2 regions of the Salmonella bongori NCTC 12419 genome follow, and region 1 is predicted to be linked to the other one. Evidence: predicted binding sites of a transcription regulator. Region 1 holds the regulator's gene; the other holds the start of a gene.

Region 1 (3,426 bases):
GCGCAGTTCACGGATGCCGCTATCAAAAACTTTGGTTCCGGATGGACATGGCTGGTAAAAGGCGCTGATGGCAAACTGGCTATCGTCTCAACCTCTAATGCCGGTACGCCGCTGACCACGGATGCGACTCCGCTGCTAACGGTTGATGTGTGGGAACACGCGTATTACATTGACTACCGCAACGCCCGTCCAAACTATCTGGAACATTTCTGGGCACTGGTTAATTGGGCGTTTGTCGCGAAAAACCTCGCCGCATAAGTCTGAGAATACGCAGAAGGTTCGCCTTCTGCGTATGAGCACCATTTGCAGGAGGCGTCAGATCAGAACATTTCCTGGCTGAGGTACAAACGCCAGCCGCCATCACGCCGATATTTCTCTCCTGCGCTCACTCAACGTCCGTTCACATGTTCTACAGATAACAAACGCACCGACGTTGCCCCCCTCCCTCCGGGATAGCCCGCTACATAATAACAAAACATTTTTGCCATATAGATAACATTGAGGCAGTGCGAGGGAGGCGAGGCGCTCCCTCAAAAGAGAAGGAAAATCAGTGCAGAGCGGCGGTTAATCCACCAGCGACAATCAAGCCCAATGCAATAATCGTCGTGATCAATGAAAATTTCAGGTCGGTACTCATCAAGTTTTCTCCTTTTTATTCCCACACAAAAAGTGATATAGCGCATTTTTGCACATTCACGCACAAAAATCTCTCACGTTTTATACTGATAACTGTTTTTAACGCTTCCCCTTTTCCTCAAGATCAGACAAAATTCCAGGCTTACTGAATTAGCGTAACGGCCATTGACCCCTTCCTGACGTTCCGTGTCGTTTTCCGGCGTGCCGCAACCCTGACGTTGCGATTAGGGTGTGTGTAGGCAAACGTTTACCTGGCGTTTCTCAGGAGCTTAGCAAGGGTCTGGAGTGAAATGTAATGGCAACAATTAAAGATGTAGCGAAACGAGCAAACGTTTCCACTACAACTGTATCACACGTAATCAACAAAACACGCTTTGTTGCTGAAGAGACGCGTAACGCGGTCTGGGCGGCGATTAAAGAGCTGCACTACTCTCCCAGCGCTGTCGCACGTAGCCTGAAGGTTAACCACACTAAATCGATAGGTTTACTGGCGACCAGCAGCGAAGCGGCCTATTTCGCAGAAATTATCGAGGCGGTTGAAAAGAACTGCTTCCAGAAAGGCTATACGCTGATTCTGGGTAATGCCTGGAATAATCTGGAAAAACAGCGCGCCTATCTGTCCATGATGGCGCAAAAGCGCGTGGATGGTCTACTGGTAATGTGTTCTGAGTATCCGGAGCCTTTACTCTCCATGCTGGAAGAGTATCGCCACATTCCGATGGTCGTGATGGACTGGGGTGAAGCGAAGGCGGATTTTACCGACACGGTTATTGATAACGCCTTTGAGGGCGGTTATATGGCGGGTCGTTATCTGGTTGAACGCGGCCACCGTGATATCGGCGTTATTCCCGGCCCGCTGGAGCGCAACACGGGCGCCGGGCGGCTGGCTGGCTTCATGAAGGCGATGGAAGAAGCGTTGATCAAAGTGCCGGATAACTGGATCGTCCAGGGCGACTTCGAGCCGGAGTCCGGTTACCATGCGATGCAGCAGATCTTATCGCAGTCGCATCGCCCTACCGCTGTTTTCTGTGGCGGCGATATTATGGCGATGGGCGCTCTGTGCGCCGCGGATGAAATGGGCCTTCGCGTACCACAGGACGTTTCGGTGATTGGTTATGACAATGTGCGTAACGCGCGATTCTTTACGCCGGCGTTGACAACAATTCACCAGCCCAAAGACTCTTTAGGCGAAACTGCTTTCAATATGCTGCTGGATCGCATCGTCAATAAACGCGAAGAGTCGCAGTCTATTGAAGTTCATCCGCGTCTGGTTGAGCGTCGCTCAGTCGCCGACGGTCCGTTCCGCGACTATCGGCGTTAATCCCCACCGTCGGGAGCCTCCTCTGGCTCCCGTAGCCACTCCCGATTCAACGTTTCGCTATCGCCTAAATAGTCCAGTAGCCAGGACAGCGCGGGCGATGCCTCATTTTGTTGCCACGTCACACAACAAGCTGCATCGGGAAACGGATTCTCTAATGTCAGTGCTACCCATTTGCCACTGTCTATCCACTGACGGGCAAAATGCGTTGGCACCATTCCTACGCATAAACCAGCCGACAGACAAGTGGCTGATGACTCCCAGTCCGGTACAACAACCCTTTTTTGGTTATCAAGCAGCCAGGTAATTCGTTTCGGTAAGGTTCGCGAAGTATCTTCCCTGACCAGCGACGGCCAGTTGCGTAACGTATCATCGCTTAATGGCCCCTGCATCGACGCCAGCGGGTGATCGTGTGCCACTACACAGCTCCAGCTCAGGGTTCCCATATCCCGAAAAGCGTAACGTCCCCCGACCGGAATTGCCTGCGTCGCCCCAATGGCCAGTTCCACCCGTCCGTCGGAGAGCGCATCCCAGACGCCGTTAAATACCTCCTGAAAGACCAGTAGTTCCACATCGTCAAAATGGCGATAGAAATCGACGATCATTTGGCGGGTTCGTTCCGGCCTGACAATATTATCCACCGCAATCGCCAACTGCCCGCGCCAACCAGTAGCAATTTGCTGACACTGCTGGCGTGTGATCTGCATTTTTTTGATAACAGAACGCCCTTCTTTTAAAAACCAGGCGCCGGCAGGGGTCAATTCGACGTCACGATGACGTCGTACAAAAAGCGGTACAGCCAGCCACTCCTCTAACTGACGAACCGTATAACTGACTGCTGAGGGTACACGGTGCAACTCTTGCGCCGCCGCACTAAAACTTCCATTACGCGCCACGGCGTCAACCACTTCAAGCGAATATTCGGACCACATTATATGCCTGCAAAAATTTTGAACCCAATGGACAAATATTAACGTTTCACAACGTTAATTTCACTCCCTACACTCTGCGGCAGTGTCTGTTTGATAATAAAGAGAAACAAATATGCAACCTGGAAAAGGTTTTTTAGTCTGGCTGGCCGGTCTTAGCGTGCTGGGTTTTCTGGCAACGGACATGTACTTGCCTGCGTTTGCCGCTATCCAGGCGGATTTACAAACGCCTGCTGCCGCCGTCAGCGCCAGTCTCAGCCTGTTTTTAGCCGGATTTGCCGTCGCGCAGTTACTCTGGGGGCCCCTTTCGGACCGCTATGGCCGTAAGCCGATTCTACTGCTGGGGCTGTCTATCTTCGCGCTGGGAAGTCTGGGGATGCTGTGGGTGGATAGCGCGGCAGCATTGCTGGCGTTACGCTTTGTGCAGGCAATCGGCGTATGCGCAGCCACGGTTATCTGGCAAGCGCTGGTGACCGATTATTATCCCTCGCAAAAAATTAATCGTATCTTCGCCACGATCATGCCATTGGTAGGGTTATCTCC
Region 2 (3,426 bases), 1.2 Mb from region 1:
ACACCAGCGTCAGCAACGCCAGGACACGCAACGCGAAAATCAACCGTGAGGGATCGCTCACGCGGGGAGCAATGAGCAGGCTACCGAGAAAACGCGCGACCAGACCCACGCCCAGCAGAAGGCCAATGGTTTCCGGCGTTAGCCCAAGACCTTTGAGCCAGACGCTCCAGAATGGCAGAAAAATACCGTAACTAAAGAAGTAGGTGAAATAACTGAGCGCCAGCCAGCGCGTGGAATGCAATGCCATGATTCCCTCCCGTTTGGAGGCGATAGTCTGGCGATAAACGATTGCGCTGGCAAGAGTAACATAAGATTCACAAGCGGAGGGAGAAGTTCAAACGGCAACGCCGCCGGATAATGGCTTCCGGCGGTGTCACGTTATGGCGCATAAGTAATGCCCGACAGACGCAGCGCCATCGGGCCATTTTCACAACACAAGCGCTTACGCGTAAACCGGGAAGCGTGCGCAGATATCCAGCACTTTCGCTTTCACGCGTTCAATGGTGGCGTCATCATTGATGTTGTCCAGCACGTCGCACATCCAGCCAGCCAGCTCTTTCACTTCCGCTTCTTTGAAGCCGCGACGAGTGACCGCCGGAGAACCGATACGGATACCGGAGGTTACGAACGGGCTCTTCGGATCGTTGGGCACGCTGTTTTTGTTCACGGTGATATTGGCACGGCCCAGGGCGGCGTCGGCTTCTTTACCGGTCAGGTTTTTATCCACCAGGTCCAGCAGGAACAGGTGGTTTTCAGTGCCGCCAGACACCACTTTGTAGCCGCGGTTCAGGAACACTTCCACCATCGCTTTGGCGTTTTTCGCAACCTGCTGCTGGTAAACTTTGAATTCCGGCTCCATCGCTTCTTTCAGCGCCACCGCTTTACCGGCGATCACGTGCATCAGCGGGCCGCCCTGCGCGCTTGGGAAGACGGCGGAGTTCAGTTTTTTGTACAGTTCTTCGTCGCCGCCCTTCGCCAGAATCAGGCCGCCGCGCGGACCCGCCAGGGTTTTATGGGTGGTGGTAGTGACCACATGCGCATGGGGAACTGGGTTCGGGTAAACGCCTGCGGCAATCAGGCCCGCCACGTGCGCCATGTCGACAAACAGGTATGCGCCGATGCTGTCAGCGATTTCACGCATTTTTGCCCAGTCAACCACGCCGGAGTAGGCAGAGAAGCCACCGATAATCATCTTCGGCTTGTGCTCTTTGGCCAGCTTCGCCATCTCGTCATAGTCAATTTTACCGGACTCATCAATACCGTAAGGTACGATGTTGTACAGTTTACCGGAGAAGTTAACCGGGGAGCCGTGAGTCAGGTGGCCGCCCTGCGCCAAATTCATACCCAAAACGGTATCGCCCGGTTGCAGTAGCGCGGTATAGACCGCAAAGTTAGCCTGAGAGCCAGAATGCGGCTGGACGTTAGCATAGTCGGCGCCGAACAGTTCTTTTGCGCGATCGATAGCCAGTTGCTCAACGATATCCACATATTCGCAACCACCGTAGTAGCGCTTACCCGGATACCCTTCAGCGTATTTGTTGGTCAGCTGAGACCCCTGCGCCTGCATCACGCGCGGGCTGGTGTAGTTTTCGGAGGCGATCAGTTCAATGTGCTCTTCCTGACGTACTTTTTCCTGCTCCATAGCCTGCCACAATTCGGCATCATAATCGGCAATGTTCATTTCACGCTTTAACATCCGCATCTCCTGACTCAGCTAACAATAAAATTTGTGCCTGAAACGGCAGTCCGTGGGACTTCGGCCAACAGTATAACCGAATCATTCTTCGATAACAGGTCTTGACAAAGGTTTTTACGCAAACGTTTACCTACGCGCCAAATCAGACTTTCTTGATACAAAGCCTTGTGAATTTCAATGGATTTCTTTTCAGCTTTGTGATGCAGATTTTTCACGTTGTTACGTTCGCAACGTAAAGCTATGAAGAACCATTTACAATGCAAGGGTATTTTTATAAGATGTATTTGATATACATCATTAGATTTTCACATAAAGGAAGCACGTATGCTTGACGCACAAACCATCGCTACAGTAAAGGCTACCATTCCCCTGCTGGTTGAAACGGGGCCGAAGCTTACCGCCCACTTTTACGACCGCATGTTTACGCATAACCCAGAGCTCAAAGAAATCTTTAATATGAGCAACCAGCGTAACGGCGATCAGCGAGAAGCCCTGTTTAACGCCATCGCAGCCTATGCCAGCAATATCGAAAATTTACCGGCGCTGCTGCCAGCGGTAGAAAAAATCGCGCAGAAGCACACCAGTTTCCAGATTAAGCCAGAGCAGTACACTATCGTTGGGACGCATCTGCTGGCGACACTGGACGAAATGTTCAGCCCGGGTCAGGAAGTGCTGGACGCGTGGGGCAAGGCTTATGGCGTACTGGCTAATGTCTTTATCAACCGGGAAGCCGAGATTTATCACGAAAATGCCAGTAAAGAGGGTGGCTGGGAAGGCACGCGTCCGTTCCGCATCGTCGCGAAAACCCCACGCAGCGCATTGATTACCAGCTTTGAGTTTGAGCCGGTCGACGGCGGTACGGTGGCGGAATACCGTCCCGGGCAGTATCTGGGCGTCTGGCTGAAGCCGGAAGGTTTTGCGCATCAGGAGATCCGCCAATATTCACTGACCCGTAAACCGGATGGCAAAGGTTATCGTATTGCCGTGAAGCGCGAAGACGGCGGCCAGGTATCAAACTGGTTGCACAACCATGCCAGCGTTGGTGATGTGGTGCATCTGGCCGCGCCAGCAGGCGATTTCTTTATGGATGTCGTTACCGATACCCCCGTGTCACTGATTTCCGCAGGCGTCGGCCAGACGCCAATGCTGGCGATGCTTGATACGCTGGCGAAAGCGCGCCATACCGCGCAGGTGAACTGGTTCCACGCGGCGGAAAATGGTGACGTTCATGCGTTTGCTGACGAAGTGAGCGAACTGGGTCGCACCCTGCCGCGTTTCACCGCACATACCTGGTATCGCGAGCCGACCGAGGCCGATCGCGCTCAGGGGGGATTTGACAGCGAAGGTCTGATGGATTTCAGCAAACTGGAAACAGCCATCAGCGATCCGACAATGCAGTTCTATCTTTGTGGTCCGGTGGGTTTTATGCAGTTTGCCGCAAAACAGTTGGTATCCCTTGGCGTGAATAACGAAAACATTCATTACGAATGCTTCGGCCCGCATAAAGTACTGTAATCGCAAAAAATCATCTGTAAACACGGGCGTTGTCGCCATGGCGAACGCCCGTTTACCTCTCAGTCCTCCGGCTTAATTGCGCTGCTTTTTACGCCCTTCTTTTACAAAAAAGGAGAATAAAAAAAGTCTGTGCAAATCGTGTTATTATTAACGTTTGACTTAGCTCGTTAGGGCATCTTTTTATGCAGCAACCTGTTGTACGCATTGGAGAGTGG

What was found. Region 1 encodes PurR, which represses purine synthesis genes. Its sites were predicted from a motif close to CANGCAAACGTTTGCNTG; they were not measured.
Region 2: a site for PurR is predicted at 1,812-1,829, ahead of glyA (serine hydroxymethyltransferase). Genes of this name have one in related genera too.

What each region holds. Positions count from the first base shown of each region.
Region 1 covers NC_015761.1:1,374,285-1,377,710, reverse strand. Annotated here, with positions in the region: gene sodB (superoxide dismutase [Fe]) at 1-258, shown strand, start outside; gene cydH (cytochrome bd-I oxidase subunit CydH) at 548-637, opposite strand; gene purR (HTH-type transcriptional repressor PurR) at 932-1,957, shown strand; gene punR (DNA-binding transcriptional activator PunR) at 1,954-2,886, opposite strand; gene punC (purine nucleoside transporter PunC) at 2,999-3,426, shown strand, end outside.
Region 2 covers NC_015761.1:2,549,148-2,552,573, forward strand. Annotated here, with positions in the region: gene SBG_RS11980 (3-phenylpropionate MFS transporter) at 1-247, opposite strand, end outside; gene glyA (serine hydroxymethyltransferase) at 443-1,696, opposite strand; gene hmpA (NO-inducible flavohemoprotein) at 2,021-3,211, shown strand; gene cadC (lysine decarboxylation/transport transcriptional activator CadC) at 3,394-3,426, shown strand, end outside.